3 regions of the Zobellella sp. An-6 genome follow, and region 1 is predicted to be linked to each of the others. Evidence: predicted binding sites of a transcription regulator. Region 1 holds the regulator's gene; each other region holds the start of a gene.
What was found. Region 1 encodes sigma-54, which starts transcription at its own class of promoters, with help from an activator protein. Its sites were predicted from a motif close to TGGCACNGTTTTNGCTT; they were not measured.
Positions count from the first base shown of each region.

Region 2: glnA (glutamate--ammonia ligase) is a predicted target of sigma-54. The motif match lies at 1,135-1,151, and genes of this name have one in related genera.
Region 3: ACT7DK_RS16170 (cytochrome ubiquinol oxidase subunit I) is a predicted target of sigma-54. The motif match lies at 1,984-2,000, and genes of this name have one in related genera.

Region 1 is NZ_CP199259.1:3,722,245-3,732,875, reverse strand. It holds gene ACT7DK_RS17490 (hypothetical protein) at 1-107, shown strand, start outside; gene yjgA (ribosome biogenesis factor YjgA) at 166-687, opposite strand; gene pmbA (metalloprotease PmbA) at 790-2,130, shown strand; gene mgtE (magnesium transporter) at 2,250-3,611, opposite strand; gene ACT7DK_RS17470 (HPr family phosphocarrier protein) at 3,645-3,920, opposite strand; gene rapZ (RNase adapter RapZ) at 3,907-4,773, opposite strand; gene ptsN (PTS IIA-like nitrogen regulatory protein PtsN) at 4,784-5,230, opposite strand; gene hpf (ribosome hibernation promoting factor) at 5,233-5,520, opposite strand; gene ACT7DK_RS17450 (RNA polymerase factor sigma-54) at 5,545-6,978, opposite strand; gene lptB (LPS export ABC transporter ATP-binding protein) at 7,031-7,756, opposite strand; gene lptA (lipopolysaccharide transport periplasmic protein LptA) at 7,759-8,292, opposite strand; gene lptC (LPS export ABC transporter periplasmic protein LptC) at 8,261-8,809, opposite strand; gene kdsC (3-deoxy-manno-octulosonate-8-phosphatase KdsC) at 8,806-9,360, opposite strand; gene ACT7DK_RS17425 (KpsF/GutQ family sugar-phosphate isomerase) at 9,357-10,331, opposite strand; gene mlaF (phospholipid ABC transporter ATP-binding protein MlaF) at 10,532-10,631, shown strand, end outside.
Region 2 is NZ_CP199259.1:132,242-142,872, reverse strand. It holds gene typA (translational GTPase TypA) at 1-884, opposite strand, end outside; gene glnA (glutamate--ammonia ligase) at 1,219-2,628, shown strand; gene ACT7DK_RS00630 (DUF2955 domain-containing protein) at 2,717-3,730, opposite strand; gene ACT7DK_RS00625 (HlyD family secretion protein) at 3,989-5,038, opposite strand; gene slyA (transcriptional regulator SlyA) at 5,043-5,489, opposite strand; gene glnL (nitrogen regulation protein NR(II)) at 5,744-6,781, shown strand; gene glnG (nitrogen regulation protein NR(I)) at 6,791-8,218, shown strand; gene add (adenosine deaminase) at 8,302-9,306, shown strand; gene ACT7DK_RS00600 (sulfite exporter TauE/SafE family protein) at 9,572-10,279, opposite strand; gene ACT7DK_RS00595 (amidohydrolase family protein) at 10,276-10,631, opposite strand, start outside.
Region 3 is NZ_CP199259.1:3,464,374-3,475,004, forward strand. It holds gene cydB (cytochrome d ubiquinol oxidase subunit II) at 1-435, opposite strand, end outside; gene ACT7DK_RS16170 (cytochrome ubiquinol oxidase subunit I) at 437-1,843, opposite strand; gene ACT7DK_RS16175 (ATP-binding protein) at 2,130-4,001, shown strand; gene ACT7DK_RS16180 (sigma-54-dependent transcriptional regulator) at 3,998-5,338, shown strand; gene ACT7DK_RS16185 (Glu/Leu/Phe/Val dehydrogenase dimerization domain-containing protein) at 5,545-6,777, opposite strand; gene ACT7DK_RS16190 (sodium-dependent transporter) at 6,964-8,271, opposite strand; gene hppD (4-hydroxyphenylpyruvate dioxygenase) at 8,490-9,581, opposite strand; gene ACT7DK_RS16200 (Lrp/AsnC family transcriptional regulator) at 9,729-10,208, shown strand; gene ACT7DK_RS16205 (ABC transporter ATP-binding protein) at 10,291-10,631, opposite strand, start outside.

The sequences.
Region 1 (10,631 bases):
TGCGGCAACCCGTGGTGCAGGAAATGGCGCAAGGCGACGGCGTGGATAACCGCGAATGCGCCATTCAGAAAAAAATGGGTAAAAAACCGGCGGACATGTGCTTCTGAGCCGTTGAATGCTTTACCTCATAAGTCATAACGGGAGCCACGGCTCCCGTTATGTTGTTCACTGCACTATGTGCTGCTTCAGGTATTGGAACAGCTCACGGAACGCCTTGGGAGGCAGGTTGGCGGCCAGCTCCTTGCGACCCTGGCGGGCCAGCTGCCGCAGCTTCTGTCGATCCAGCTCCCGGTATTCCGCCAGCAGGGCGTCCACCCCCTTGTCTCCTTCCCTGATCAGCCGATCCCGCCATAGCTCCAGCTTGTGGAAATGGGCGTTGGCCAGGGCGCTCTTGTGATCGAAGGCGGCCAGGGCTTCCTGGATGGCGGACACGTCCCGGCTGCGCATCAGCTTGCCGATAAACTGCAGGTGCCGGCGCAGGGCCTCCCGCTTGTTGCCGAGGCGGTGCGCCAGGGCGATGGCGTCCTGCAGCTCTTCGTCCAGCGGCACCTTGGCCAGCTCGCTGGGCTTGAGTTTGACCAGGGACTCCCCCAGTTGTTGCAGGGCGTGGCTTTCCCGCTTCATTTCGCTCTTACTGACCCACTCGATGTCGTCATCGTGGTCGGGCTGCTCGTCGTGGTGGCGCATGGCGTTTCCGTCTCAACAAAGATTTACATATATAGTACCAGCTTCTCCCAAGGGGCGCAGGGGTCTGTTATGCTAACTCCAAACAGAGCCAGCGATTTGATTATGACCCCGGAAGAGATTCAAACCGAACAGCGCCAGCTCGAACTGGCGGTAGAGCAAGCCCTGGAAGCGGCCAAGCGACTGGGGGCCGAGGCGGCGGAAGTGTCCATCAGCAAGCAGACCGGCCTGTCGGTCAATACCCGCAACGGCGAACTGGAAAACATCGAGTTCAACAAGGACGGCGCCTTGGGGATAGCTGTCTATCGGGAGGGACGCAAGGGGTCGGCCTCCACCTCCGATCTGCGCCCCGACGCCATCGCCCGCACCGTGGCGGCGGCACTGGACATTTCCCGCTACACCACAGTGGATCCCTTCGCCGGCATCGCCGAGGCCGCAGAACTGGCCTGGGACGCACCGGAGCTGGCGCTGTGCTTTCCCCAGTCCCTGGAGCCGGCGGATGGCATCGAGCTGGCGCTGCGCTGCGAGCGACATGCCCTGGGACGGGACAGCCGCATCAAGCAGTCCGATGGGGCCAGCTTTTCCAGCAACCTGGGCATCAAGGTGTATGGCAACAGCCACGGTTTCATCAAGGGCTATACCGGCAGCCGCTTCGGCCTGAGCTGTGTGCTGATCGGCGAGCAGGACGGTGACATGCAGCGGGAGTACGGTTACACCTCGGCACGCAGCTTCGAGGATCTCTGGACCCCGGAGCGGGTGGCGGACGAGGCGATCAGCCGCACCCTGGGACGCCTGGGCGGGCGCAAGATCGGCACCACCCGGGCGCCGGTGCTATTCCATCCGGATGTGGCTTCGGGCCTGTTCGGACATCTGGTAATGGGGATCAGCGGCGGCAACCTCTACCGCAAGTCTTCCTTTCTGCTCGATGCCCTCGGCAACCGCATTTTCCCGGACTGGCTCGACATTCATGAGCAGCCGCATCTGGACAAAGGCCTGGCCAGCGCCCCCTTCGACAACGAAGGGGTGCGTACTCACGACCGTCATATCATCGAAGGGGGCGAGCTCAGGAGCTACCTGCTGACCAGCTACTCGGCACGCAAGCTGGGATTGCCGCTCACCGGCCACGCCGGTGGTATCCACAACTGGCGGGTGTCGAGCAGCGGCCAGAGTCTGGAGCAACTGCTGAAGCTGATGGGCTCCGGCCTGCTGGTGACCGAGATGATGGGCCAGGGGGTCAACATCGTCACCGGCGACTATTCCCGTGGCGCCGCCGGCTTCTGGGTGGAAAACGGCGAAATCGCCTACCCGGTGGAGGAGATCACCATCGCCGGTAACCTGAAGGAGATGTTCGCCGGCATCCAGGCCATCGGCACCGACGTGGAAACCCGCTCCAGCCTGCAGACCGGCTCCGTACTGATCGAGCAGATGAAGATCGCAGGGCAATAAAGAAAGCCGGAAGCGTGAAGCTGGAAGCGATAAGAAAGGGCCGCCTATGCGGCCCTTTGTCGTCCATGGCCGAGGTGGCAGTCTTAAGGCTTCCGGCTTCCGGCTTCCGGCTTCCGGCTTCAGTTCAGCAGGATCAGTGTCGACAGTCCCAGAAAGGACAGCAGGCCGACGATATCGGTGATGGTGGTCAGGGCCATGGAGCCGGCCAGAGCCGGATCTATGTTGAGCTTGCGCATCGCCAGCGGGATCATGGCGCCGGCCATGCCCGCCACCGACAGGTTGATGAACATGGCCGCCGCTATCACCAGGCCGATCTGCCAGCTGCCTTTCCACAGGCTGACCACCAGGGCGATCATCAGCGCCCACAGCATACCGTTGATCAGGCCCACCATGGCCTCCTTGGCCAGCAGCCAGCGGGCATTGCTGTCGCCGATATGGCCCACCGCCATGCCGCGGATCACCAGCGCCAGGGTCTGGTTGCCGGCGATGCCGCCCATCGACGGCACTATGGTCATCAGTATCGCCAGGGTGGCCAACTGGGCCAGGGTCTCTTCGAACATATTGGACACGCTGGCGGCGGCCAGGGCCGTGCAGAGGTTGACGGTGAGCCAGACGGAGCGGCGGCGGGCGCTGGTCAGCACCGGCGCGAAGGTATCTTCGTCGTCGGCCATCTTGGCCATGCCCATCATGGAGTGTTCCCCTTCCTCCCGGATGATGTCCACCACGTCGTCGATGGTGATCCGGCCCAACAGGCGGCGTTCCTCGTCCACCACCGGCGCCGACAGCCAGTCATGGCGTTCGAACAGGTTGGCCACCTCGGTGTCGGACATGGTCAGCGGAATGGCTTCCACCGAGGTATCCATTACTTCCGCCACCGTGGCGGTGGGCGCCTGCACCACCAGGCTGGCCAGGGACATGTCCCCCAGCAGGCGGTTGTGCTGATCTACCACATAGAGGGTATCGGTGCCTTCGGGCAGCTCGCTGTGGCGGCGCAGGTAGCGCAGCACCACGTCTATGGTCACGTCAGGCCGCAGGGTGATGAACTCGGTGTTCATCAGGGAGCCGGCGGTGTCTTCCGGATAGGACAGGGCCTGTTCGGCCCGCTGCCTGTCCTGCTCGTCCATCCGGTCCAGTACCTGGTTGAACAGCTGTTCGGGCAGATCCCGCAGCACATAGGCCAGATCGTCCGACTCCATGTCCTCCAGGGCGATGGCCAGCTTGTCCGGATCCATCAGCCGGATGATGCCTTCACGTACCTCTTCCGACAGCTCCTCCAGGATCTCGCCGTAGTCGTCGGGATCGACCAGCTGCCACAACACCTTGCGGCTGGGCGAGGGGGAGGATTCGAGTAGCCAGGCCACATCACCCGGGCGCATCTGCTGCAACATGCGCCTCACATGCACGAACATGCCGCTGTTCAGGGCCTGAGTGATGCTATCCAGCTGATCTGGCGTCCTGGGTTGGTCTAGTGGCTCGGTCATCCGGGCTCCGGGTCGAGGGACGGAGAGAGTGTCTTATTCTGATTCGTTGAAACGGTCGGCCACCAGCCGGGCCACGGCCTCCATCGCCGCCTCCGCGTCCGGTCCTTCGGCCACCACCCGGATGGCGTGGCCCTGGGCGGTTTCCAGCATCAGGAGTCCCATCACGCTGCTGGCCGGGGCCTGCTTGTCCTGGTTACAGACGGTGACGATAGCATCGAATTGTTGCGTTAATTGGACCAGCTGGATGGCGGCCCGGGCATGCAGTCCCAGTTTGTTAACGATTTCCAGATCCCGTTCAATTCTCGGCATTGCGTTTTTCCAGTGTTCTGTGACGAAGTTGCACATTCTTCCCCATCTGCCTGAATACCCGGGCGAGTTGCTCGGCGATAAATACCGATCTGTGCTGGCCGCCGGTACAGCCGATGGCCACGGTGACATAGCTGCGATTGTTGCGCTCCAGATGCGGCATCCAGGTGGTCAGCAAGTTTTCTATCTGCCACAGGTATTTCATCACCTCGGGCTGCCCGGCCAGATAGTTGGCCACCGGCTCGTCGAGCCCGGTGAAGGGGCGCAGCTCCGCAATCCAGTGGGGATTGGGCAGGAAGCGGGCATCGAACACGAAGTCGGCGTCCTTGGACACCCCATACTTGTAGCCGAACGACTCGAACACCCAGTTCAGTTCCCGCTCCTTCTTGCCGAGGATGCGTTCGCGGATGATCTCGCTCAGATCATGGATGCTGAGGCTGGAGGTATCGATGCGCAGATCCGCCGCGGAAGACAGGGGGGCCAGCAGGTGAGTCTCTTCCCGGATCGCCTCGTCCAGGGTCAGGCTGTGGCGGGACAGGGGATGCAGCCGGCGGGTATCGCCAAAGCGACGGATCAGGGCGGCGTTGTCGGCATCGATAAAGATGCTGGACAGGCTGACTCCTTCCATGGCGCTGACTTCGGCCAGGCAGGCTTCCAGCTTGTCGGGGCTGTCGGGCAGGTTGCGCACGTCGATGCTGACCGCCACTTCGCCCGGCTTGTGCCGGCGCATCTGTACCAGCTCCGGCAATAGCTCGACGGGGAGGTTATCGACGCAGTAATAGCCCAAATCCTCGAGTACTCGCAGGGCCACGGTTTTACCCGAACCGGAACGACCACTGACGATCACCAGCTGCATGGCGCTATCCTCAGGCGGAGATCATGATCTGATAGAGTTCGTCATCGCTGCCGGCCTGGCGCAGCTGTTTGCACACCTGCTTGTTGCTGAGCTTTTCGGCAATCAATGACAGCGTCTTGAGGTGCTGTTTGCACTCCTGCTCGGGAACAAGCAGGGCAAAAACCAGGCCGACCGGCTGGTTGTCGATGGCATCGAACTCCACCGGCTCGGCAAAGGTGAGTAGTACGGCGGTCGCCTTGTTGTCATCGCTGATACGGCCATGGGGAATGGCGATACCATTGCCGATGCCGGTGCTGCCCATTTTTTCCCGGGCCAGCAGGCAATCGAACAGCTGCTGGCTGCTGATGTTCAGGTGTTGGGCGGCCAGCTCACTGATGATTTCCAGAGCTCGTTTCTTGCTTGTGCAGGGAACCGCACTGCGAGTGCAGTCCCTGCTCAGTATGTCGGCGACTTCCATGGTTATTTTTGCTTGAGTTTCTCTTTGTGTTTGATGATCTGGCGATCCAGCTTGTCGATCAAGCCGTCGATGGCCGCGTACATGTCTTCGTGCTGGGAGTTGGCGAAGACTTCGCCGCCACTGACGTTCAGCTTGGCTTCGGCGATCTGTTGCAGTTTTTCCACGTTGAGGATGACGTGCGCATTGGTAATGTGGTCGAAGTGACGCTCCAGCTTGGAAAATTTGCTGTTCACATAGTCACGCAGTGAGTCCGTGATTTCCACATGGTGTCCAGTCAGGTTTATTTGCATAACGTCTTCCTTCTTGGTCTGCCTTTAAACCAGGCGTTTACGCTGATTGGAAGGGGGGATGGCCAGTGACTCCCGGTACTTGGCGATGGTTCGCCTGGCCACCTGTATCCCCTGTTCGGCCAGCAACTGGGCGATCTTGCTGTCGCTCAGCGGCTTGGCCGGGTTTTCCGCCCCGACCAGTTTCTTGATCAGGGCGCGAATCGCCGTCGAGGAGCATTCGCCACCGTCGTCGGTTCCCACATGGCTGGAGAAGAAGTACTTCAACTCGAACACCCCCCGAGGGGTGTGCAGGAACTTCTGGGTGGTTACCCGCGAGATGGTGGACTCGTGCATTTCCACCGCCTCGGCCACATGGTTCAGCACCATGGGCTTCATCGCTTCCTCGCCATACTCAAAGAATGCCTGTTGTTGCTCGACAATACAATTGGCAACCTTGAGCAGGGTCTCATTTCGGCTTTCCAGGCTCTTGAGGAACCATTTGGCATCCTGCAGATGGTTGCGGATAAACTGGCCATCCTCGTTGTTGCGCGGTTGCCGGGCCATGGCGGCATAGGTCTGGTTCAGCTTCACTTTCGGCATGGCCTCCGGGTTCAGCTCCGCCACCCAGGCGCCGTTGCGTTTGGTCACTACCACGTCGGGGATCACGTATTCGGAGCTGCTCTGGATGACGGTATGACCGGGTCTGGGTTCGAGCTGCTGGATCAGCGCCAGCACTTCCTTGAGCTCTTCCTCCTTCAGCTTGGCCTTGCGCTGTAGGGTGCGGTAGTCACGGTTGCCGAGCAGATCCATGTGCTGGTTGATCACCTCCCGGGCTTGCTGCAGCCAGGGAGTATCGGGGGGGAACTGCTCAAGCTGGATGCGCAGGCATTCCTGTACACTGCGGGCCGCCACCCCTATGGGGTCGAAGTGCTGGATGCGCTTGAGCACCGCCTCCACCTCGTCCGCCTCGATGTCCAGTTCGTCGCCGGTCACCGCTTCGAGGATGTCGGGCACGTCTATGGTGAGGTAGCCGGCCTCGTCGATGGCATCGATGATGGCCAGGGCGATGGCCTGATCGGTGTCGCTGAAGGGGGTGAGACGCATCTGCCACAGCAGGTAATCCTGCAGGGTTTCGGTGGTCTCACCCTGGTAGACGGTGTCCTCGGCGCCTTCGGGCAGGCCGCCGCCGGCGCCGGAAGAAGCGGTATAGAGCTCTTCCCAGTTGGTGTCCATGGGCAGCTCGTCGGACAGCTGGCTCTGCTCCATGGCGGTATCGGCGGCCATCTGCTCTTCGTGGCGGGGCTCGGCCACGTCGATGGTTTCCGGCTCTTCCTGCTCCAGTAACGGGTTGCTCTCCAGGGCTTGCTGGATCTCCTGCTGCAGCTCCAGGCTGGAGAGTTGCAGCAGACGGATCGCCTGTTGCAACTGGGGTGTCATGGTCAGCTGCTGGCCCAAACGTAACTGAAGAGTTGGCTTCATCTTTTAAAAAAGTCCTTCTATATCGACCGCACTGTCATGATACGGAGCCTGCTCAGAGGCTGAATTGTTCACCAAGATAGACTTTCTTGACCTGCTCGTCGGCGAGGATCTCGGCCGGGGTGCCGGCGGCGATGCGATGACCATGGCTGACGATATAAGCCCGTTCACACACATCCAGGGTTTCCCGCACATTGTGATCGGTAATCAACACGCCGAGGCCGCGATCGCGCAGGTGCAGAATAATCTTCTTGATGTCGATGACCGAAATCGGGTCCACCCCGGCGAAGGGCTCATCCAGCAGGATGAAGCGAGGATCGGCCGCCAGGGCCCGCGCGATTTCCACTCGACGCCGTTCACCACCGGACAGGCTCATCCCCAGGCTGTCGCGGATATGAGTAATATTAAACTCTTCCAGTAATAGCTCCATTTTCTCGTCGCGGCCAATGGCGTCCAGATCCTTGCGGGTTTCCAGCACCGCCATCAGGTTGTCGGCCACGCTCAGACGGCGGAAGATGGAGGCTTCCTGGGGCAGATAGCCGATACCGGCCCGCGCCCGCAGGTGCATGGGATTGAGGCTGATGTCCTGGTCATCGATGGTGATACTGCCCGCATCTCGCTGCACCAGGCCCACTATCATGTAGAAGGAGGTGGTCTTGCCGGCGCCATTGGGGCCGAGCAGGCCGACGATCTGGCCGGTGTTGACGGTCAGGCTGACGTCGGCCACTACCTGGCGTCCCTTGTAGCTTTTCTGCAGGCCGCGTGCTTTGAGTGTCGCCATGCTCAATCCTGGTCCTGTTCCTGGTTGTCGAGGTTCTGCAGTTGCTCGGGCAGGAAGATGGTGGTGACCCGGTCCTGGCCGCCCTGGCTTTCCGCCTCCATCTGCTCCCTATCGATGTGGTAGCGGATGCGATAGCCGGTGACGATGTTGTCGTTCTGCTGCAGTTTGGCATCCTGCAGCAGGGTAATGGTGCGGGCGCGCATGTCGTAGTGGATCTCCCGCGCTTCGGCCTGAACCGGCCGGCCGTTGTCCAGGATCTGGTTATAGGTGGCCGGGGAACCGTGGGCGGTCATGGACTGCAGACCCTGCTCGGTGCGGATCACCACCAGCCGGTCGGCACGTACGTCTATGGTGCCCTGCTTGACCACCACCTGATCGCTGAAGGTCACCTTGTTGTCGGCCAGTTCCACCAGCTGGCGTCCGGCGTCGATGGTGACCGGCTGGCGGAAGTCCGATTCCCTGGCCTCGGCCAGGCCCAGGCCCAGGGCCAGCAGGCCGCCCACGCTAAGGATTGAAGTAAGTTGCCCGGGTTTCATGCAGTAGTTCCACCGTCTGTTGATCAAGGGTGCCCAGCAGGCCCTGGCCCTGGGCCTGGTAGTGCGGGCTGCTCAACTGCACGTCCCGGTTGGAGCGCAGCTGGTTGTTGATAAAATCCAGTTCCAGGTATTCGGTGGTCAGGGTTTCCACCAGGGCGTCCGGAAGCAGGCCCCGGCCGACCACATTGCCGACCATCACCGCGTTGTCGCCGGTATTGATGATGCCTTCGTCTCCCCGCAATCGCCACTGGGGCTGGCCATCGGGCGAATAGAGCAAGATAACAGGTTTTTCCATCAGGGTCATGGACAGCGGATCGTAGTATTCCGCATACTCCGCCTCCAGTCCCCGATAGGGCAGGCCGAGCTGGTTGTACTGGATGCTGGCCAAGCCGCGGGCAATGAAGTCCGGCTGGTAGTCCTGCTCACTGAGCGGGTCCGGGCCGGCGGGCCTGAACCATTGCCAGGCGACGAGCGCAGCGAGGAAGAGGCCGCCGAACAGCCAGGTCTGGCGACTCATAGGCTCATGCCCTTGGCATTGGCCAGCTCGCCCCTCGACGCCAGGATCAGGTCGCAGACTTCACGCACGGCGCCATGACCACCGCGAATACGGGTGACATAGTCGGCTTGTTGCAGCACCAGGGGATGGGCGTCCAGCACCGCGACCCCCAGGCCACAGTCGCGCATGACGGCCAAGTCGACCACATCATCACCGACATAGGCCACCTGCACGGGCTTGAGCTTGAGCGTGTCCAGCAAAGCCTTGTAGCTGTGGCTCTTGTCTCCCTGCCCCTGATAGACGTGACGGACCCCCAGGGAGGCCATGCGCTCGCTGACGATACGCGAGTCCCGCCCGGTGATCACTGCCACCTGGATACCGGCGTTGAGCAGCGCCTTGATGCCGAAGCCGTCCTTGGTGCAGAAGCTCTTGTATTCCTCGCCCTGGTTGCCCAGGTAGATCATGCCGTCCGACAGCACCCCGTCCACGTCGCAGATCAGCAGGCGGATATCGGCCAACCGCTGCCACAGGGTAGTGGAAACGGGGCCATAAAGAGTCTGTTGTTCCATCAGATCACTCCCGCCCGTAACAGGTCATGCATGTTGAAGGCACCCACCGGCCGGTTTTCTTCGTCCACCACCAGCAGGCCGCTGATTTTCTTCTCCTCCATCAGTTTGACCGCCTCGGCCGCCAGCAGTTGGGGCTTGACGGTGGTACAGTGGCGGGTCATGACCTGCTCTATGGTGGTGTGGTGGACATCAATCTTGTGATCCAGGGTGCGGCGCAGGTCACCGTCGGTATAGATGCCGATCAGCCGCTCCCGCTCGTCGACCACGGCGGTAAAGCCGAGTCCGGTACGGCCGATTTCCAGCAAGGCCTCGATGATCAGGGTGTGAGGGCCGACCCTGGGCACCCGGTCGCCCTTGTGCATCAGATCGCCGATCCGTAATAGCAAGCGCTTGCCCAGTGCTCCCCCGGGATGGCTCAGGGCGAAGTCGTCGGCGGTGAAGCCCCGGGCTTCCAGCAACGCCACGGCCAGGGCGTCTCCCATCACCAGGGTGGCGGTAGTGCTGGCGGTGGGCGCCAGGCCGAGGGGGCAGGCTTCCTGCTCGACTCGGGTGCACAGGTGCACATCGGCTTCCCTGGCCATGGTGGAGCCGGGGTTGCCGGTCAGGCAGATCAGCTTGAGCCCACGGCGCTTGAGCACCGGCAGCAGGGCGAGGATCTCTTCACTCTCGCCGGAGTTGGACAGGGCCAGCACCACGTCGGCCTGGCCTATCATGCCCAGGTCGCCGTGGCTGGCCTCGCCGGGGTGGACAAAAAACGCCGGGGTACCGGTACTGGCCAGGGTGGCGGCAATCTTGTTGGCGATGTGTCCCGACTTGCCCATGCCGGTGACGATGATCTTACCCCGGCATAAAAACATCAGCCGGCAGGCTTCGTCGAAGTCTTGGTCAAGATATTGATAAAGGCCGTCGATGGCCGCCTTTTCAATATCCAGCACACGCTGGGCGGTTTTACGGTAATCAAATTCGGCTGACATAGCTCTCTCCACACCTTAGGCGGCGCCATTATAGAAAAGCTTGTGCCGATAAGCGACTGGCGCGGCGAGGTATCTGGCACCCTGGGATACGGTCCCCAGCCGGGACAGGGGGTGGCGCAGCGGCCCAGGAAAAAGCACCGGCTCGGTTGCCCATCCGCCGGGGAACCCATACAATTCTTTCTTTTTTGCGGGGGATCAGTTTGAACCAGAGCCTTGTCGAGATACGGGATCTTTGTTTCAGCCACGGGGAACGTACCCTGTACGACAGGATCAGCCTGCAGATCCCCAAGGGCAGGATCA
Region 2 (10,631 bases), 3.6 Mb from region 1:
GCACAGACGGTGTCGGAGATTTTCAGTTCACCCAGGCCGGTGATGGCCACGATGTCGCCGGCATTGCCTTCGGTCACTTCATGACGCTTGAGGCCCAGATACCCCATCACCTGGCCGACCTTGCCGTTGCGGGTCTTGCCGTCGGCGCCCACCACGGTCACCTGCTGGTTGACCTTGACGGTGCCGCGCTTGATGCGGCCGATGCCGATGACGCCCACGTAGGAGGAGTAGTCGAGCTGGGAGATCTGCATCTGCAGCGAGCCGTCCAGATCCGCGTCGGGCGGCGGCACCTGATCCACTATGGTCTGGAACAGGGCGGTCATGTCCTCGGCCGGGCTGTCGGCGTCGAGCGAGGCCCAGCCGTTCAGGCCGGAGGCATAAACCACCTGGAAGTCGAGCTGGTCGTCGGTGGCACCCAGGTTGTCGAACAGATCGAACACCTGATCCATCACCCAGTCGGCGCGGGCGCCGGGCTTGTCGACCTTGTTGATCACCACGATCGGCTTGAGACCCTGGGCGAACGCCTTCTGGGTCACGAAACGGGTTTGCGGCATGGGGCCTTCCTGGGCGTCCACCAGCAGCAGCACCGAATCCACCATCGACATCACCCGCTCTACCTCACCACCGAAGTCGGCGTGTCCGGGAGTGTCGACGATGTTGATACGGTATTCCTGGCCCTCGGGCGACGTCCAGCGGATGGCGGTATTCTTGGCAAGAATGGTAATGCCGCGTTCCCGCTCGAGATCGTTGGAGTCCATGACCCGCTCTTCGGCTTCACCACGGGTTTCCAGGGTGCCGGACTGCTGCAGCAGCTTGTCCACCAGGGTGGTTTTGCCATGGTCAACGTGCGCGATGATGGCGATATTACGTAGATTTTCTAACATTCCTGCCTCAAAAATACCGGGGTGGGTAAAAAATGGTCGGTCATTTTACTCGGCCGCCCCGGATCTGCCTAGCAGATTTGAAAATTACTGCGGGGCGGCTTCCCAAGGGGCAACCGATGCACCATGATGGTGGGTACCAATGACAGGATGCACCAAAAAGATCCATTACCGCACCAACACGGTGCAAAACAACCTTTGGTGGCCCTGCCATGGCAGAATAAAACACAACTGTGACAAGCATTTGGCATTTTGGCACAGTTTTCGCTTTGTATTTTGGCAACTGATGAATTTGTTCATCAGACCCTAGGATGATTATTTTTGGAGGTCGAAATCCATGTCAGCAGAAAACGTACTGGCCATGATCAAGGAACACGATGTCAAATTCATCGATCTGCGCTTTACCGATACCAAGGGTAAAGAGCAGCACGTGAGCATTCCGGTCAACCAGATCAACGAAGATTTCTTTGAAGACGGCAAAATGTTCGATGGCTCCTCCATCGGCGGCTGGAAGACCATCAACGAGTCTGACATGGTGCTGATGCCGGATCCCTCCACCGCCGTGATGGACCCCTTCACCGAAGATGCCACCCTGAACATCCGCTGCGACGTGCTCGAGCCGTCCACCATGCAGGGCTACGACCGTGACCCGCGTTCCATCGCCCGCCGCGCCGAGGAATACCTGGTGTCCACCGGCATTGCCGACACCGTGCTGATCGGTCCCGAGCCCGAATTCTTCCTGTTTGACGACGTGCGTTTCAGCACCGACATGTCCGGCAGCTTCTTCAAGATCGACGACGTGGAAGCCAAGTGGAACTCCGGTCGCGACTACGAAGAAGGCAACAAGGCCCACCGTCCGGGCGTGAAGGGCGGCTACTTCCCGGTTGCCCCGGTTGACTCCTCCCAGGACATCCGCTCCGCCATGTGTCTGATCATGGAAGAGATGGGCCTGGTGGTCGAAGCGCACCACCACGAGGTGGCCACCGCCGGTCAGAACGAAATCGCCTGCAAGTTCAACACCCTGACCCTGAAGGCCGACGAAATCCAGATCTACAAGTACGTGGTTCACAACGTGGCTCACGCCTTCAACAAGACCGCGACTTTCATGCCCAAGCCCCTGGTCGGCGACAACGGTTCCGGCATGCACGTGCACCAGTCCCTGGCCAAGAACGGTGAAAACCTGTTCTCCGGCGACCTGTACGGCGGCCTGTCCGAACTGGCCCTGTACTACATCGGCGGTATCATCAAGCACGCCCGTGCCCTGAATGCCATCACCAACCCGTCCACCAACTCCTACAAGCGTCTGGTGCCCGGCTTCGAAGCCCCGGTCATGCTGGCCTACTCCGCCCGCAACCGCTCCGCTTCCATCCGTATCCCGCTGGTGGGTTCACCCAAGGCCCGTCGTATCGAGACCCGCTTCCCGGATCCGGCCGCCAACCCCTACCTGGCCTTCGCCGCCCTGCTGATGGCCGGCCTGGACGGTATCCAGAACAAGATCCACCCGGGCGATGCCATGGACAAGGACCTGTACGATCTGCCGGCCGAAGAAGCCGCCGAGATCCCGACCGTGGCCACCTCCCTGGATCAGGCCCTGGACTGCCTGGACAAGGACCGCGAGTTCCTGACCCGTGGCGGCGTATTCAGCGACGAGTTCATCGATGCCTACATCAAGCTGAAGCGCAAAGAGACCGAGATGCTCAACATGGCCGTGCACCCGCTGGAGTTCGACCTGTACTACTCCGTGTAAGCTTGAAGCGATAAGCTGGAAGTCAAAGGGCCCGGGAAACCGGGCCTTTTTTGTTTTTACTTCCAGCTTCAAGCTTTCCGCTTACGGCTCACAGAACCTGGTGCCGGGTCGAAGGAAACAGGTTCAGCAGCTTGTGCACCAAATAGATGCAGCACAGGGTCAGCAATATGGCCACCGTCATGGAAGTAAAGCGGTAGAGGGCGCTGAACATGAGATCGTGCTCGGGGGTCACGTACTGGCCGAACAGGATGCCGATGGTAGTGAGGCCGGCGAAGCCGACGCCCGGCATCGGCTCCCGGGCGTGCAGCCGGGCGAACAGCATGGCGCAGATCCAGAACGCCAGCCCCAGCAGCAACAGGTTGTGGTAATGGTCGTAGAGCAGCAGCTGGAACAGCATGCCCAGGGCGCAACCGAGCAGGGTGCCGGCGCAACGCAAGCGGCCGGACTGCACCGCCCCGGCGAAGCTCATGGGAAAGAGGATCAGCACCGTCGCCACCTGGGCCGAGAGGGAGTCCACCAGATCGACGCTCTGGAACACCACAAAGCTCAGGGTCGCCACCGTCGCGCCCAGCAACGCCTGGTGGCGGATGACATTGTCGCTCTTGGCGGGCAGCGCCCTGGGCTGGGGCGGCGCCCGGTTGGGCAACAGGGCGTAGGCCACATAGGCCAGCGCCACCGACAGCAGCGCGGCCACGATGTTGCTCGCCGCCATGTCCGCCAGATCGAACTGCCGGTAGCTGGCGAAGTGCAGCATGATGCTCAGGCTGACGCAGCCCGAGGCGCCGAACAGCATCAGCGGCCCCCTGGCCATCAGCAGGAAACGCCCCAAAAAGAGGCAGAACACCACGGCCGTATAGGCCGGCGGCCAGTGCCCGAGCAGGCCCGGCAACAGCATGATCTCCAGCGAACTCAGCAGGGCCGAACCGACGAACTGCAGCACCACAAAGCGGTTCAGCACCGGCACCATGCCCAGCAACAGCATGGGATAGACGGTGAAGAAGACCCCGAAGTTCCAGCCCATCACCTTGGCCACCAGCATGCCGGCGACGCTGCCGAAGGCGATGCGCAGGCAGCCGCGCAGCCTGTCTCCGCTCAGTTCCATCGCTCCTCCTAGAGCACCGTTCAGTTTAAAAATCGACCAATTGGCTATTTGTTGTCTGTTGCAACGTAGAGAAGAGTCAACAGGGCCACCTCCGCCGGCCCTCCGCGCCAGGGAGGGCGCGGCGGAGCCCCCATGGATGGGCTTACGGCGTACCGGAGGAGCTGTGCGCTTTGGCCGACAACCTACACCTCGTCAGAAGCCATCGAAGCCTCCGACAAAGAGGAAAGGTGTTGCCTAAGTTTTAAACTATATGGTGCTCTAGTAGAGATAGCGCAACTGGCTCGCCAGCCACAGCTGGATCCGGCCCATGGCACGGAACAGCCAGTTGTTGGCCGGGAACAGCTGCACCGTGGCCTTGGCGCCGGTGGCCAGGGCCGGCAGGGGAGCATCCAGGCCGATCTGTATGCGCAACCGCTGCGCATCCCGTACCCAGCGGTCCGAACTCACCGGCTGGGCCAGCTGACCGTCGGCCGCCTGCTGGCCCTCCCGCACCCCGCTGTCGATGCTCTCGACATGGCCGCGGAACACCTCGCCGGGCAATGCGTCGAACACGATGCCTACCGGGGTGCCGGCGGCAACGTGGCGCAGGCTCTTCTCGCGCAGATCCGCGATCACCCAGGCCTGCTCCGACACCAGCGCCAGCAGCGGGCTGCCGGCCTGGGCAAAAATGCCCTCCTTCAGCTGCAGGTTGCCGATTCGCCCCGCCAGTTCCGCCCTCACCCGGGTGCGGGAAAGCGCCAGCCGCGCCTGGGCCCGGGCGTTTTCCGCCTGGCGCAAGCCGACCTCAGCCGCCCGTGCCCCTTGGCGGGCCTCCTGCAGCCGGGCCTCGGCGGACGCCAACCCGCTCTGGGCCTGGGCCGCCAGGTTCTGGGCCTGCTCCAGCTGCTGGACCGACAGATGGCCATCCCGCCGCAACCGTCCCAGTCGCGCCGCTTCCCGTTCCAGCTCCTGCGCCTGCAGCCGTTGCTGCTCGAGCAGGGATCCGGCCGCCCGCACCGCGGCCCGCTGCCGCTCCCGCTCGGTCTCCGCCAGCCCCAGGGCCAGCTCGGTCCGCTCCAGCGCCAGCCGGTAGTCGCTGTCGTCCAACTCGAACAGCAGATCGCCGGCCGCCACCGGCTGGTTGTTTTCGACCCACACCCGGCTGACCTGGCCCGCCACCCTCGGCGCCACCGGCACCACATAGCGCTGCACCTGGGCCCGGGGCGTCATGGGGGCATAGTTGTCGGCCAGCACGAAGTAGCCGAAAGCGAGGATAAAAATGCCCAGGGCCACCCGGACCCAACGGCTGAAACTTTGCTCCGGCGTCACTGGCTTACCCCGTCGTTGCTGCGGAAATGTCCTTGCCGATCCCTTGCAGATTCTGGGTGAGGTGCTCAATCATCCGGTTGAACTCCCGTATTTCCTGCTCGCTGAGGCCGGCCAGCACCTGCCGGCGGGTTTCGTCCAGCACCTCGTCCATCTGCGCCAGCACGGGGCCGGCCGCGGCGGTGAGGTAGACCCGCTTGCCCCGCCGATCGCTGGGGCAGGGCCGGCGCTCCACCAGCCCCATCTGCTCCAGCCCGTCCAGGGTGCGCACCAGGGAGGGCTGCTCCACCCCCACCCGCCGCGCCAGCTGGTGCTGCAGTATGCCGTCTTCCAGCTTGAGGTAAGAGAGGGTGATCCAGCGGCTCTGGGTCAGCCCCAGGGGCTTGAGCCGTTCGTCGTTCACCCAGCGCCATTGCCGCACCAGGCAGGCCAGCGCCATCCCTAAGGTTTTCATAATCACCTCGATAATTAATTAGCATGCTAATTATGCTCTCGCTAACTAAATCGCTCAAGGCATTTTCCATACTTTTTCAAGTCGGCAAGCTTCTTGCAGTGTTTAATGCAGTAAGCTTGATCTAGGTGCACCGGCGCGGAGCATGCCGCTCAGCACGCACCATCAGGCGGCAAGGCGAGCCGGATAGGATAGAATTTATGCACTATCATGGTGCAACTCACCGAAGCGAGGGCAAGAGGGTGTTGGAATCCCAGATGAGCACCAAGACGATCATCGACAACCTGCTGACCGCCGTGCTGGTGGTCGACGGCAACCTGCTGGTGCACTTCGCCAATACCGCCGCCGAGCAGCTGCTCACCCTGAGCAAGCGCCGGCTGCAGGAGGCGCAGCTCGATCAGGTGGTGGAGGACATTTCCCTCGATACCCGCCGCATCAAGCGCTGCATCGAGAGCGAGCAGGGTTTTACCGACAGCGAGGTGCAGCTGGTGATCGACGGCGCCCCGCGCTGGGTCGATGTCAGCGTCAGCCCCTTCAGCCTCGAAGGCAAGACCATGGCGCTGATCGAGCTGCGCCTTATCGATCAGCAGAAGAAGATCAGCCAGGAGCTGCAGCAGCGGGCCCAGCAACAGGCGGCCCGGGAGCTGGTGCGCGGCCTGGCCCACGAGATCAAGAACCCCCTCGGCGGACTGCGCGGCGCGGCCCAACTGCTGGAACGGGAGCTGGCTCAGGAGGAGCTCAAGGAGTTCACCCAGCTGATCATCGCCCAGGCGGACCGGCTGCGCAACCTGGTGGACCGGCTGCTGGGTCCGCAGCGCCCCGGTCTGCGCCAGATCACCAACCTGCACTCGGTGCTGGAGCAGGTACGCCAGCTGGTGGCGATGGAAATCCCCCAGGACATCAAGCTCAGCCGCGACTACGACCCCAGCATTCCCGACTTCGAGATGGATCCGGAGCAGTTGCAGCAGGCCTTCCTCAACATAGTGCGCAACGCCGCCGAGGCCCTGGGCGACAGGGGTCATATCCAGATCCGGACCCGCACCGCCTTCCAGGTGATGCTGCAGGGGCGCCGTTACCGGCTGGCGGCCGAGATCCGCATCATCGACGACGGCCCCGGCATCCCCGAGCAGCTGCGCGACACCCTGTTCTACCCCATGGTCACGGGCAAGGAGGGCGGCACCGGCCTGGGGCTGTCCATCGCCCAGGATCTGATCCACCAACACAAGGGGCGGATCGAGAGCCACAGCCGCCCCGGACACACCGAATTTATTATCTATCTGCCGTTACGACGATAGGAGACCTTTATGGCTGAACTGGTATGGATAGTCGATGACGACAGCTCTATCCGCTGGGTTTTGGAGCGGGCGCTGGGCCAGGCGGGTTTCCGCTGCCAGAGTTTTGCCGACGGAGAAAGCGTGCTGGCGGCCCTGCCTCAGGGCAAGCCGAGTGTGGTGGTGTCCGACATCCGCATGGGCGGCATGGACGGCCTGACCCTGCTCAACGCCATCCACAAACAAGCCCCGCAGCTGCCGATCATCATCATGACCGCCCACTCCGATCTGGACAGCGCGGTCAGCGCCTACCAGCACGGTGCCTTCGAGTACCTGCCCAAGCCGTTCGACATCGACGACGCCGTGGCCCTGGTACAGCGGGCCGTGGCCCACCTCAAGGAGAGCAGGAGCAAGGACAAGGCCCCGCTGGTGGACAGCCTCAGCACCCCCGAGATCATCGGCGAGGCCCAGGCGATGCAGGAGGTGTTCCGCGCCATCGGCCGCCTGGCCCGCTCCTCCATCTCGGTGCTGATCAACGGCCAGAGCGGCACCGGCAAGGAGCTGGTGGCCCACGCCCTGCACAAGCACAGTCCGCGGGCCCAGAATCCCTTTATCGCGCTGAACATGGCCGCCATCCCCAAGGATCTGATCGAATCGGAACTGTTCGGTCACGAGAAGGGCGCCTTCACCGGCGCCAACAGCGTGCGCCAGGGCCGCTTCGAGCAGGCCGACGGCGGCACCCTCTTCCTCGACGAGATCGGCGACATGCCGCTGGATATCCAGACCCGGCTGCTCAGGGTGCTGGCCGACGGCCAGTTCTACCGGGTGGGCGGCCACCAGCCGATCAAGGTGGACGTGCGCATCATCGCCGCCACCCACCAGGATCTGGAGAAGAAGGTAGAAGACGGCGACTTCCGCGAAGACCTGTTCCACCGGCTCAACGTGATCCGCATCCATATGCCGGCGCTGAAGGATCGCCGTGAAGACATCCCCAAGCTGGCCCGCCATTTCCTGGGCCGGGCCGCCAAGGAGCTGGCGGTGGAGGCCAAGAGCCTGCACCCGGACACCCAGGTCTACCTGCAGTCCCTGTCCTGGCCGGGCAACGTGCGCCAGCTGGAAAACGTCTGCCGCTGGCTGACGGTGATGGCCTCGGGCCAGGAGGTGCTGATCGCCGACCTGCCGCCGGAGCTGATGCAGAAGGAGCGGGAGAAGGAAAGGGACGCCGGCAGCCAGGACTGGCGCCAGGCCTTGCAGGACTGGGCCCGGCAGTCCCTGGCCAAGGGCAAGCAGGATCTGCTGGCCGACGCCCAGCCCGAGTTCGAGCGCATCCTGCTCGACTGCGCCCTCGCCCACACCCAGGGCCACAAGCAGGAGGCGGCCCGACTGCTGGGCTGGGGCCGCAATACCTTGACCCGGAAGTTAAAAGAGTTGCATGGTGACGACAGCCTGGTAGAGGATTAGCATTCAGTTAATCCCCGTTGACCCTTGCCGATGGCCGCCCCGGCGGTCCCGGCAAGGGTCACTGACCAGATAAGGAAGACGCCATGATAGATCCCAGCCTGCCCCTGCTCGACCTGCACCGCCACCTGGACGGCAACATCAGGCCCGCCACCATTCTCGATCTGGGCCAGGCCTTCAACATGGTGCTGCCCGCCACCACTCTGGAAGGGCTGCGCCCCCATGTGCAGGTGCTGGACAACGCCCCGGATCTGGTGTCCTTCCTCGCCAAGCTGGACTGGGGCGTCAAGGTGCTGGGCAGCTACGACGCCTGCCGCCGGGTCGCCTACGAGAACGTCGAGGATCTGCAGACCGCCGGCATCGATTACGCCGAGCTGCGCTTCAGCCCCGGCTACATGGCCATGAGCCACAACCTGGATCCCCAGGGGGTGGTGGAAGCGGTGATCGACGGGGTGGCCGCCGGCCAGCGCGACTTCGGCATTCCGGTGAAACTGATCGGCATCATGAGCCGCACCTTCGGCCAGGCCGCCTGCGAGCGGGAGCTGGCCGCCTGCCTGGCCCATAAGGACAAGCTGGTGGCGATGGATCTGGCCGGTGACGAGCTGGGCTTTCCCGGCGAACTGTTCAACGACCACTTCAAACGGGTGCGGGACGCCGGCCTGCGCATCACGGTGCATGCCGGCGAGGCGGCCGGCAGCGACAGCATCTGGCAGGCCATCCGCGAGCTGGGCGCCGAGCGCATCGGCCACGGCGTCAAGGCGGTGGAGGACGAACGCCTGCTCGACTACCTGGCCGAACACCGCATCGGCATCGAATCCTGCCTCACCTCCAACCTGCAGACCAGCACGGTGGCGGATATCGCCGCCCATCCCATCCACCGCTTCCTGGCAAAGGGCGTGCTCGCCTGCCTCAACACCGACGATCCGGCGGTGGAAGGTATAGAGCTGCGCCACGAATACACCGATGCCGCGGCCCGCGCCGGCCTCAGTGCCGCCCAGACCCGCCAGTGCCAGGAAAACGCCCTGCAGATGGCCTTTATCAGCCCCGCGGAAAGGGCCGCCCTGCTCACCGCCAGCGCCGATCGGGAGTGACAACCGCAGAGTAAAGGCCCAGTTAGCCGACGCTTCGGACCGCAACGGCCTTGCCCGTCGGGCAAGGCCTTTCAGACTACTGACAAAACTGTGAGCTTACCTAAATAAGCAACACCCATACCAAAACAGACGGACAAAGGGAACAGCTCCACCGACCGTCACATGCCATGGACGGCATGTGCCGAGCGATACAGGGATGTACTTGAAGCGTGTCGGCGGAGTTGGCCCTTTGGCCGGCTCATACCAGTGAAAAGACGACTTTATCTTACTGCCACAGCACCAGGACGCCCGATACCAGGGCGAACACCAGCACGAACTGGCGCAGGAAACGGGCGTTGATGGTGCGGTGCACCAGCTGACTCAGGATCAGCCCCACCGCCAGCGCCGGCAACATCCAGCCCACCGGCAGCAGCAGTTCGGCCTGCAGCCGGCCGTCGAGCGCCAGCACCAGCAGCGAGACCAGCTCGCCGATCAAAAAACACAGGGCCACCGAGGCGCGCAGGGTCGCCACCGGCATATGCTGGTACACCAGGGCCAGGGGCGGCCCGCCGATGCCGGTGGCGGTTTCGGTGATGCCGGTGATCACCCCGGTGGACACGAAGGCCTTGCGCCCCGGCGCAAAGGCCGGCGCCAGCCAGCTGACCAACACCGCCGCTATGGTGGACACCCCGATCAGGATGTTGAGCTGGTTCAGGGGCAGCACCACCAGCACCCAGAGCCCGCCGAAGGTGCCCAGCACCCGGCCCAGGGATATCCACTTGGTGCCCCGCAGGTCGATGGCGTGGCGCTCCCGCCAGGCGATCAGGGCATTGAGCGGCAACATCAGCACCAGCAGGCTGATCGGCAGCAACGCCGGCGCCAGCAACCCCAGCACCGGCGCCACCACCAGGGCAAAGCCCATGCCGGTGGCGCCCTGGACAAAGGCGCCCGCCGCCACCGCCAGGGCGACCCAGGCGAAAACATCCGGGCTCATGACGCGCGTCCGCCGGGGCCCGGGCGTTGCGCCTCCCACTGCCGCCGGTGCCGGCCCGAGTCGGGATGGATTTTCTGGATCGGCGCCCGCGCCACCACCGCCTTGGCGTGCTCGTCCACCTCCCGCATCAGGGCCCGGGCGTCCCAGTCCAGCGGCCAGCCCTGCCACAGCCGCAGGCGGCCGGCCACGAACACCCCCAGGATCTGATCCCGGTTGGCCAGCCGCACCAGCTCCCAGCACAGGTCCCAGGACGGCAGCAGTTCGGGCACCTCCAGGTCCACCAGCAGGAAGTCGGCCGCCCGGCCGGGCGCGATCTCGCCGGTGTTCAGTCCCAGCACCCTGGCTCCGCCAC
Region 3 (10,631 bases), 260 kb from region 1:
CAGTTCGCCGGGGCCGGCCTCCACCCCCTGCACCACGGCGCCGAGGATGGCGCCCTGGCAGAAGGTGGCGACGGTGGAGCCGAGGAAGAAGGACAGATCCCACCAGGGCTTGGAGCGGTGCGACTTGAACCGGTACTCGAAGGCCACGCCGCGGAAGATGAGCCCGATCAGCATGATGATGATGGGCGTGTACAGGGTCGCCAGTATGCCCGCGTAGGCGGCGGGAAAGGCGGCGAACAGCACCACGCCGCCGAACACCAGCCAGGTTTCGTTGCCGTCCCACACGTGGGAGATGGAGCGCATCATGTGATCCCGCTCCGCCACGCTCCGAAACCAGGGATAGAGGATGCCGAGGCCGAGATCGAAGCCGTCGAGCACCACGTACATCAGTACCGCAAAGCCCAGCAGCAGGTAGTAGAACAATGCCAGATCCATCTTATGCCTCCGCCTTGTCGTGTTTCAGTTGCTTCACCCAGGCCAGGGCGTAGCCGGGGGCGTCGATGCCGATCAGGTGCTGCTCCAGGTGCGCCATGTCCGGCGGCCCCTTGCGCACCAGCTTGGCCATGAAATACAGATAAACGCAGAACAGCAGGCCGTAGGTCGCCACGAACAGGGTGAGCGAGAACAGCACCCGCTCCGCCGGCAGCGGCGACACCACCTCCATGGTGCGTACCAGCCCCTGCACCAGCCAGGGCTGGCGGCCGATCTCCACCACGTACCAGCCGGCCAGGGTGGCCAGCACCCCCGAGGGGATCATCAGGTTCATCAGGGCGAGGAAGGGCCGGTGTTGATAGAGCCGTCCGCCCCGGCGCAGCCAGAGGCCCCACAGGGCTATACCTATCATCAGCACGCCCAGGCCCACCATCAGCCGGAACGAATAGAACACCAGTGGCACGTTGGGTCGTTCATCGGCGGGCACCGACTTGAGCCCCTGCAGCTCGCCGTCCCACTCGTGGGTGAGGATCAGTGACGCCAGCTTGGGAATGGCGATTTCGAAGCGGTTGGTCTCGTTTTCCATGTCCGGTACCGCGAACAGCAGCAGCGGTGCGCCGGCCTCCCGCTCGGGCCAGATGCCCTCCATCGCCGCCAGCTTGACGGGCTGGTGCTCCTTGACATTGAGGCCGTGGAAATCGCCCACCAGCGCCTGCACCGGCGCCAGGATCAGTGCCGCCCACAACGCCATCGACAGGCCCTTGCGGGCGAAGGCCGGCTCCCGGTTGTTGCGCAGGTACCAGGCGCTGACGCCGCCGATCACGAAGGTGGCGCTGAGCATGGCCGCCAGCAGCATGTGCACCAGCCGGTAGGGCATGGAGGGGTTGAACACCACCTCCAGCCAGCTGGCCACCTCGAAGCGGCCGTCCACTATCTCGTAGCCGCTTGGGGTCTGCATCCAGGAGTTGGCCACGATGATCCAGAAGGCGGAAATCCAGGTGCCCACCGCCACCACGCAGGTGGCGAAAAAGTGCAGCTTCTCGCTCACCCGCTGCCAGCCGAACAGCATGACCCCGAGAAAACCCGCCTCCAGGAAGAAGGCGGTCAGTACCTCGTAGGCCATCAGCGGACCCAGCACCGGGCCGGTGAGCTCCGAGAAGCGGGAGAAGTTGGTGCCGAACTCGTAGGACAGCACTATGCCGCTGACCACCCCCATGCCGAAGGTGATGGCGAAGGGCTTGATCCAGAACTTGGCCAGCTGGAAATACAACGGGTTGCGGGTCTTCAGCCAGAGTCCTTCCCAGATGGCGATGGCGGTGGCCAGGCCGATGGTGATGGCCGGGAAGATGATGTGGAAACTGACGGTAAACGCGAACTGAATCCGCGACAGCAGGGCGGCATCGAGCTCCATGAGTCCTCCTTAACGGCGATAGCGGTTGATGGCGGCCGGCAGGGTCGCTAACAGCAGGACAATAAAAATAGCGGAGAATTCAATCAGTAAGGCGGTCATGTTCATTATTGTTGCTCACTCGCTGGGTTGATATTCCCATAAAGCAGAAACCGTGCCAGCACGCCCAACACCTTGAGCTGCCTTGTGCTGGATCAAAAAACCGGCAAAAACTTGCCCAAACCGACAACAAGGTTTACAGTCTTTCGCCGGTAAACTGTAAACCTTTTTTACACCCGGGAGCCCGCCGATGTCGCCGGATGTCGCCTTCGAAGTGATGATGATCCTCACCAGCGGCTGTGCCCTGCTGGTGTCCGCCTGGCTGTACTGGCGCGCCCGCCGCCGGCGCAGCATGAAGGCGCTGGCGGGCTTCGGCGTGATGATGGCGCTCTGGTGCGCCGGCCACGTGGCGGTGTTCCACGGCTGGGAGCGGCTCGGCATCGCCCTGATCCTGGCCAACCCGCTGATGCCCACCTTCTTCCTCGACTTCGCCGTCGGCTTCGTCAACCAGGGCGCGGGCCGCCGCCCCTGGCTCGATCGCCTGGCCCGCGGCCGGAGCCTGCTCTACCTGGCCGCCCTGGCGGTGATGCTGGCCAGCCTCTGGCTGGAAGGCGGCGGCGTCATCGCCTTCGGCCCCTTCGCCCACTACTTCGTGTTCCTGGACATCGGCTGGTTCAACATCGCCTACACCATCGTCATCGGGGTGCTGGCCCATGCCCTGTTGCTGTGGGGACTGCGCATCCACAGCGGCAACCGCCGCCGCTCCATCGCCGCCATGTTCGCCGCCGGCGCCTGGGGCCTACTGCTGGCCACCAGCTTTATCTTTCCCTCCCTCGGCCTCTACTGGTATCCCTGGCCCATGCTGCTGCTGCCCAGCTACGTGGTGCTGCTGGTCTACGGCGTGGTGCGCTACCAGATGCTGGAAGTCAATGCCTGGGCCAACCGGGCCCTGCTGTGGACCCTGATGACGGCGCTGGTGATGGGGCTGATCGCCCTGCTCAGCGCCATGGCCGGCCAGTTCGGCATGCAGGCCCTGGCCAACGTGCCCAAGTGGCAACTGTGGCTCTATTCCATGCTGCTGCTGATGCTGGCCCTGGCCCTGTACCAGCCGGTGAGCAAACTGGTGGAGCGGCTGATCTACCCGGGCAGCCGGCTCGACGAGCAGTTGCTCGCCACCTGGCAACGTCGCCTGGGCGAAGCCAGCAGCTGGCACGGACTCACCACGGCGGCGGCGGGGCTGATTTCGCGCCAGATGGGCCAGCCGGTGGTCATTCATCTTGCGCCGGAAGGCGAGCAGGCCGACGCCTTGCCCGCCGATCCCTGTATCCACTGCCGGCACCAGCCCCAGGGCTGGCAGGCGCGGCTGCAGGGCTTCGAGGACGTGACCCCGGGCCTGCGCCTGGCGGCGGAGGTGTTCGCCTCCCTGCTGGCCACCCGCTGCGGCCTGCTGGAGCGCTCCCTGCAGCTGGCGGAAGCCGAGCGCCGGCGGCTGTCGGAGCAACACCTGGTGGAGCTGGGCGGCCTGTCGGCGGCCATGGCCCATGAGCTGCGCAACCCGCTCAACATCATTTCCATGGCCACCGCCGGCCTGGACGCCAGCCGCAAGGAGATGATCCAGGCCCAGCTGAAACGCGCCGATCGGCTGATCTCGGACATGCTGGCCTATTCCGGCCGAATCCAGGTGCAGTGCCAGGCCATTCCCCTCGCCGCCCTGCTCGACAGCCTCAGGCCCCAGTTCGACTGGCAGGGCACCACCTTCGAGCACCGGCTTCCCGCCGACTACCGGCTGTGGGCCGACCCTTACCGCTTGCAGCAGGTGGTGGTCAACCTGGTGGACAACGCCCTGGCCTTCGTGCGTAACCGGCCCGGCGGGCACATCCTCGTCGAGGCGGGGGACGGGCCCGGCCTGGTACGGGTGCACAATAACGGTCCCCTGATCGATCCCGAGCTCGGCGAGCGGCTGTTCCGCCCCTTCGTCGGCAAGCGCAGCGGCGGCAGCGGCCTGGGGCTGGCCATCGTCCAGCGCATCATGGACGCCCACGGCGGCCAGATCCGCCACCGCCAGGATCTGGGCTGGCCGGTGACCTTCGAACTGTATTTTCCCGAGGAGAAGCGCTCATGACCCCGCGCATCCTGCTGGTCGACGACGAACCCGCCTTCCGCACCCTCTGCGCCCAGTGGCTGGAGGCCGAGGGTTACCAGTTGGAAACCGGCGCCGATCTCAACGAACTACGCGGTAAACTGCAGCAGTTCGACGCCGATCTCATCCTGCTCGATCTGTCGCTGCCGCCCCGTTTCGATCCCCGCCATACCCTGGCGGCCCTGCCCCAGTTTATCGACCGGCCGGTGATCATCCTCACCGGCCACGGCGAACGGGAGCTGGCACTGGAAGCCCTGAGTCAGGGCGCCTGGGACTTTCTGGCCAAGCCCATCGATCCGGACATGCTGGCGGTGGTGGTGCGCCGGGCCCTCACCAAGCATCAACTGGTGCGCGAGCTGAACAGCCTGAGGCAGAGCCGCAAACCGCCGCTCGCCAGCCTGATCGGCGCCTCCCCTTCCATGGAGAATATCCGCGCCCTGGTGCAACGCATCGCTCCCACCGATGTGCGGGTGCTGGTGACCGGCCCCTCGGGCACCGGCAAGGAGGTGATCTCCCGCGCCATCCACGATCTCAGCCAGCGCGCCCAGGGGCCCTTCATTTCGGTGCACTGCGGCGCCATTCCCGCCGAGCTGCTCGAAAGCGAGCTGTTCGGCCACACCAGGGGCGCCTTCACCGGCGCCGACAAGGCCCGGGACGGCCTGCTCAAGCTGGCCGACGGCGGCACCCTCTTCCTCGACGAAATCGGCGAAATGCCGCTGGCGATGCAGGTCAAGCTGCTGCGGGTGCTGCAGGAAGGCAGTTTCTACCCGGTGGGCGGGCGCAGCCTGGAAACCATCGACGTGCGGGTGGTCTCCGCCACCAATGCGAGCCTGCCGGACAAGGTGAGCCGGGGCGAGTTCCGCGAGGATCTCTACTACCGCATCAAGGGGGTGACCATAGAGACCCGGCCCCTGGACGAGCGCCCGGAGGACATCCCGCTGCTGGTCGGCCACTTCCTCGAACTGCAGGCCCGGGGCCAGCCGCCGCTGCGGCCGGACACCGAGGCCTTCAACTGGTTTATCCACCGCAGTTGGCCGGGCAATGTGCGCGAGCTGAAAAGCGCGCTGGACAGCGTGGCCGCCATCGCCCGGGGCGGCGTCATCCGCCTGGAGGACATCGCCCTGCTCTACCCGGACGCCAAACCCGGCCCGGCCCCGGCCGCCGCCGGCGACAGCCTGGAGGCCCAGGTGCGGGCCCTGGAGATAGCGCTGATCACCGAGGCCCTGGCCCGCCACGACAACAACCGCACCCATGCCGCCCAGGCCCTGGGGCTGTCGCGCCAGGGCCTGCTGAAAAAGATCGAGCGGTACGGGTTGTAAGCTGGAAGCTGGAAGCGGGAAGCGGGAAGCGGGAAGCTTGTTGACAAAGTATACCCTCTGTTTTTCGCCGGATGTTCCTCTTTATCGATGCAGTTTAACTATCGTCATCTCCGCGAAGGCGGAGATCCATGACATATTGCACTGGACTCCCGCCTTCGCGGGAGTGACAACAGAGAAAGAAAAAGCTTGCTCAGCAGCCTGAATGACTACTCCCCCATCAGCTCCTTCAGGGTCAGCTCCAGGGCGCTGGCGGCGATGCCGGTGGTGCGGCTGCGGTGGTTGTGCACCCGCTGCAGGGCATGGCGGATGCGCTCGGACACGTCCCGGAAGATGGCCTCGTCGGAGATCTCCTGCTCGGTCTCCATCAGGAAGGCGAAGGCCCGGGCCATGCCGCAGTTGCCGATGAAATCCGGGATCACACTGAGCCGCTCGTCCGCCTGCTGGTAGACGGGGCCGTAGAAGATCTCCTGATCCCTGAAGGGCACGTTGGCGCCGCAGGCGATGAGCTCCACGCCGTTGTCCGCCAGGGCCGCCAGGTGCTCGGCACTGACCAGGCGGGAGGCGGCGCAGGGCAGGAACACCTCGGCCCCGAGCTGCCAGAAGGCGGCCTGGGCCTGCTCGAAACCGACCACCCCGGGGCCCGCCAGCCGGTTGTCCTGGCGGCCCAGGTAAAGCGCCGTCACCTGCTCGAAGGACAGCCCCTCGGGCGCCACCACGCCACCGCCGGCATCCATGATGCCGACGATGCGGGCCCCTTCCTGGGCCAGGTAGTAGGCCGCCGCCGCCCCCACGTTGCCGAAGCCCTGTACCATGACCCGCTTGCCGGCGAGTTGCCCGCCGTAGAGGCCGTAGTAGTGGCGCACCGACTCGGCCAGGCCCCAGCCGGTGATGAGGTCCGCCACCTTGTACTTGCGCTGCGGCTCCGGGCTGTAGCGGCCGTCCTCCACCACCTTGGCCACGCCCAGGCGCAGCTGGCCCAGCTTCTGGATTTGCTCGCTCACCGAGGGGGTGAAATGGCCGTTGACCACCCCCTCCTGGGGATGCCAGATGCCGTGGCGCTCGGTCAGGGGCACCACGTCCTTCACCTCGCACACGTTGAGATCGCCGCCGGTGCCGTAATAGCTTTTCAACAACGGCGCCACCGCCCGGAACCAGCGCGCCAGCACCCCGTCCCGGCGCGGGTCGGCCGGATCGAAGTCGATGCCCGACTTGGCGCCGCCGATGGCCGGGCCCGACACCGCGAACTTCACCTCCATGGTCTTGGCCAGGGATTCCACCTCGTGGCGATCCAGTCCCTTGCGCATGCGGGTGCCGCCGCCGGCCGCCCCGCCGCGCAGGGAGTTGATCACCACCCAGCCCTTGGCCTCGGTCTCGCTGTCGTGCCACTCGAACACGATTTCCGGGTTTTTCCGCTCGAATTGGGTAAGCAGTGCTTTCATCCGTTGATTACTCCGTTTTACAGGCAATAGGGATCCCTGACCGGCAAAGGCCATCAATCAGCATCAGGGAGAAGTCAAGTAATGTGCATACCGGCCGGGCACCGTACGCAGCCTCGCCGTAAGGAAAGAGGCTCTGCTTAACGGTACCCGCCCGCTATCTCATGGCTTCGGTCGAAGCCCGCAAGGTCAGAACAGGTTGAAGTAGAAGATCACCAGCACGCCGATGGGGGTGACGTAGCGCACCACCCCATGCCAGAGGGCATGCCACTGGCCGCCCAGCTCGTCCCGGGAATGTTCCGGTTTCATCACCCAGCCCACGAAGATGGCGGTCAGCAGGGCGCCGAGCGGCATCATGATGTTGGCGGTGAGGTAGTCGTAGAGATCGAACAGGGTCTTGCCCTCGAAGCGTTCGAACATGGCCAGGGGGGCGAAGTCGGCCCACAGGTTCAGCGACAGCACGGTGGTGATGCCCACCAGCCAGGCCGCCAGGCCGCCGCCCACCGCCGCCTTGACCCGCCCTATGCCCTTCTCTTCCAGGAAGCGCACCAGGGATTCCAGCATGGAGATGGAGGAGGTCCAGGCCGCGAACAGCAGCAGCACGAAGAACAGGGTGGCGAAGAAGCCGCCGCCCGGCATCTGGCCGAAGGCCACCGGCAGGGTCACGAAGATAAGCCCCGGGCCCTCGCCCGGCTGCAGGCCGTGGGCGAACACCACCGGGAAGATGGCCAGTCCCGCCAGCAACGCCACCCCCGTATCCAGAATGGCCACGGTGAAGCTGGTGCGGGCGATGGACACCTCCTTGTTGAGGTAGGCGCCGTAGGCCATCATGGCACCGCTGGCCAGGCTCAGGGTGAAGAAGGCATGGCCCAGGGCCACCAGAATGGATTCGGCGGTCAGGCTGGAGAAGTCGGGCTTGAACAGGAAGGATACCGCCGCGCCGAAGTGACCGGTGGTCATGGCGTAGCCCACCAGGATCAGCAGCAGCACGAACAGCGCCGGCATCAGCTTGGTGACCGCCCGCTCCAGGCCATGACGCACGCCGCCGGCGGACACCAGCACCGTCAGCCCCATGAATACCGTGTGCCACAGCAGCAACTGGCCCGGCGAGGCCAGCAGGCCGCCGAACAGGGCGCCGGAGTCCTCCGCCGCTATGCCGGCAAAGCCGCCCTTGGCCGCCTCCACGATATAGGGCATGGTCCAACCGGCGATGACGCTGTAGAAGGAGAGGATCAAAAAGGCCGCCAGGGTGGCCATGATGCCGATACCGGCCCAGCTCCGGCTACGCCCTTCGGCCGCCGCCACCGCGCCCATGGTGCCGATGGGGCTCTTGCCGCCGCGCCGGCCCAGCATGACTTCCGCCATCATGATGGGGATGCCGATGATGGCGATGCAGAGCAGATACACCAGCACGAAGGCACCGCCACCGTTTTCACCGGTGATATAGGGGAATTTCCAGATATTGCCCAGCCCCACCGCCGAGCCCACCGCCGCCATGATAAAGGCAAAACGGCTGGACCACAGCGCCGGGGTCACCCCGGCGCGCTCTTTACCCTGAACATTGGTTGCCACCACAGACACAGCTTCTCCTCCTTTAGCTGTTAGGACAACGCCAGCCACCCCAGCTAAAGGTGTAAAGTTTGGCTGACAGTATGTCCTGCTATTTTGCCACCATCTTCCCGATTGAAAAAATGGCTGTGGTAAAAAAATGTAGATTATTCGGCCTTCAGCACACCGCGACGGATCTGATCCTCCTCAATGGATTCAAACAATGCCTGGAAATTGCCCTCGCCGAAGCCTTCATTGCCCTTGCGCTGGATAATTTCGAAGAAGATCGGGCCGATCACGGTGTCGGTGAAGATCTGCAGCAGGAGTCCCTGGCCCTGGGTGGGGGCGCCGTCCATCAGGATATGGTCCCTGCGCAGCCGGGCCACGTCCTCGCCATGACCGGGCAGGCGGGCGTCCAGCTTCTCGTAGTAGGTGTCGGGGGTGGTCATGAAGCTCATGCCACCGTCACGCAGGGTTTCCACCGTGCGGTAGATGTCGTCGGTGCCCAGGGCGATATGCTGGATGCCCTCGCCCTTGTACTGGTGCAGGAATTCCTCGATCTGGCTCTTCTCGTCGGACGACTCGTTGATCGGGATGCGGATCTTGCCGCAGGGGCTGGTCATGGCCCGGGACTTGAGCCCGGTGAGCTTGCCCTCGATGTCGAAGTAGCGGATCTCGCGGAAGTTGAAGTGCTTCTCGTAGAAACCGGCCCAGAGGTTCATGTTGCCCATGGCCACGTTGTGGGTGAGGTGGTCGATGTAGGTCAGGCCCACCCCCTTGGGGTGCTGATCCACACCCGGGATGGGGCGGAAGTCCACGTCGTAGATGCTCTGCTCGCCGTAGCGGTCCACCAGGTAGATGAGGGAGCCACCGATGCCCTCGATGGCCGGGATCTGCAGCTCCATGGGACCGGCGCCGGAGGCCACCACCCTGGCGCCGTTGGCGGCCAGCTGCTTGATGGCCCGGGCCGCGTCCTTCACCCGGAACGCCATGGCGTTGGCGCAGGGACCGTGGACGCGGGCGAACTGCTCCGCCTGGCTGTTGGGCTCGGCGTTGAGGATGAAGTTGATGTCCCCCTGACGGTAGAGGGTCACGTTCTTGCTGCGGTGACGGGCGACGGCGACAAAGCCCAGCCGCTCGAACAGTTGCGCCAGCTGTTCCGGCTCGCTGGAGGCGTACTCCACGAACTCGAAGCCGTCGGTGCCCAGGGGGTTGTCCCACAAAGAGGATTTTCCCGGTGAAATCGCTTCAGACATCATGATTATTCTCCTTAATCGCCTTGTTCCATTGATTCATGCTTAAATGCAATGGAAACAGCATAAGGCAATGCCCACACATTTTGTTTGCAACTTGTTACATTAAAGTTTAGTTTTTTGCGTGAATGTTGCATCAAAGAAGGGATCACCGTGAGAAAGGCGCACGAAATCGAACTGGACCGCCAGGACGCCCGCCTGCTGCAGGCGCTGCAGGAGAATGGCCGGCTGAGCAACGTGGAGCTGTCGGAACTCATCCACCTCTCCCCGTCCCAGTGCCAGCGCCGGCGGCAGAAGCTGGAAGAGCTGGGGGTGGTGCAGAAATACGTGGCCCAGGTGGACCCGGAGAAGATAGGGCTGCACGTGACCGCGCTGATCAGCGTGACCCTGGGCAAGCACGGCGAGCGCATCGCCGACGAATTCCACCAGGCCATCCAGCACTTTCCCCAGGTGCTGGAATGCTGGAGCGTCACCGGCGACGCCGACTACATGCTGAAGGTGGTGGCCACCGATCTCAAGAGCCTGTCCGACTTTATGATGCACCAGCTGCTCAACCTGAAGACGGTGTCCAACATCCGCTCCAATATCCTGCTCGACAAACTCAAGCACACCACGGTGTTGCCGCTGGGCTGACAGGCTCGAAATAAAGCCGGCCCGGCGGCCACAAGCCGCAGGGCCGATTTCAATCGACCGCTTCACCAGCCGGGGTTCCGGCTCAGCCCAGGCTGAGGGGATGGTGGCAGGCCACCTGCTGGGTGGCGCTGAACTCCCGCGCCGCCGGGGCGGCCTGCCTGCACTGCTCGGTGGCGAAGCGGCAGCGCGGGTGGAAGGCGCAACCCGAAGGAGGCGAAATCGGGTTGGGCACCTCGCCGGTGACCGGGGTCCGCTCCTTGTGGATCACCTCCATGCTGGGAATGGCGTCCATCAGCATGCGGGTATAGGGATGGCGGGGCCGGTTGAACACCTCCTCCACCGTGCCCACCTCCACCAGCCGGCCCAGGTACATGATGCCGACCCGGTCGGAGAAGTGGGACACCACCGACATGTCGTGGCTGA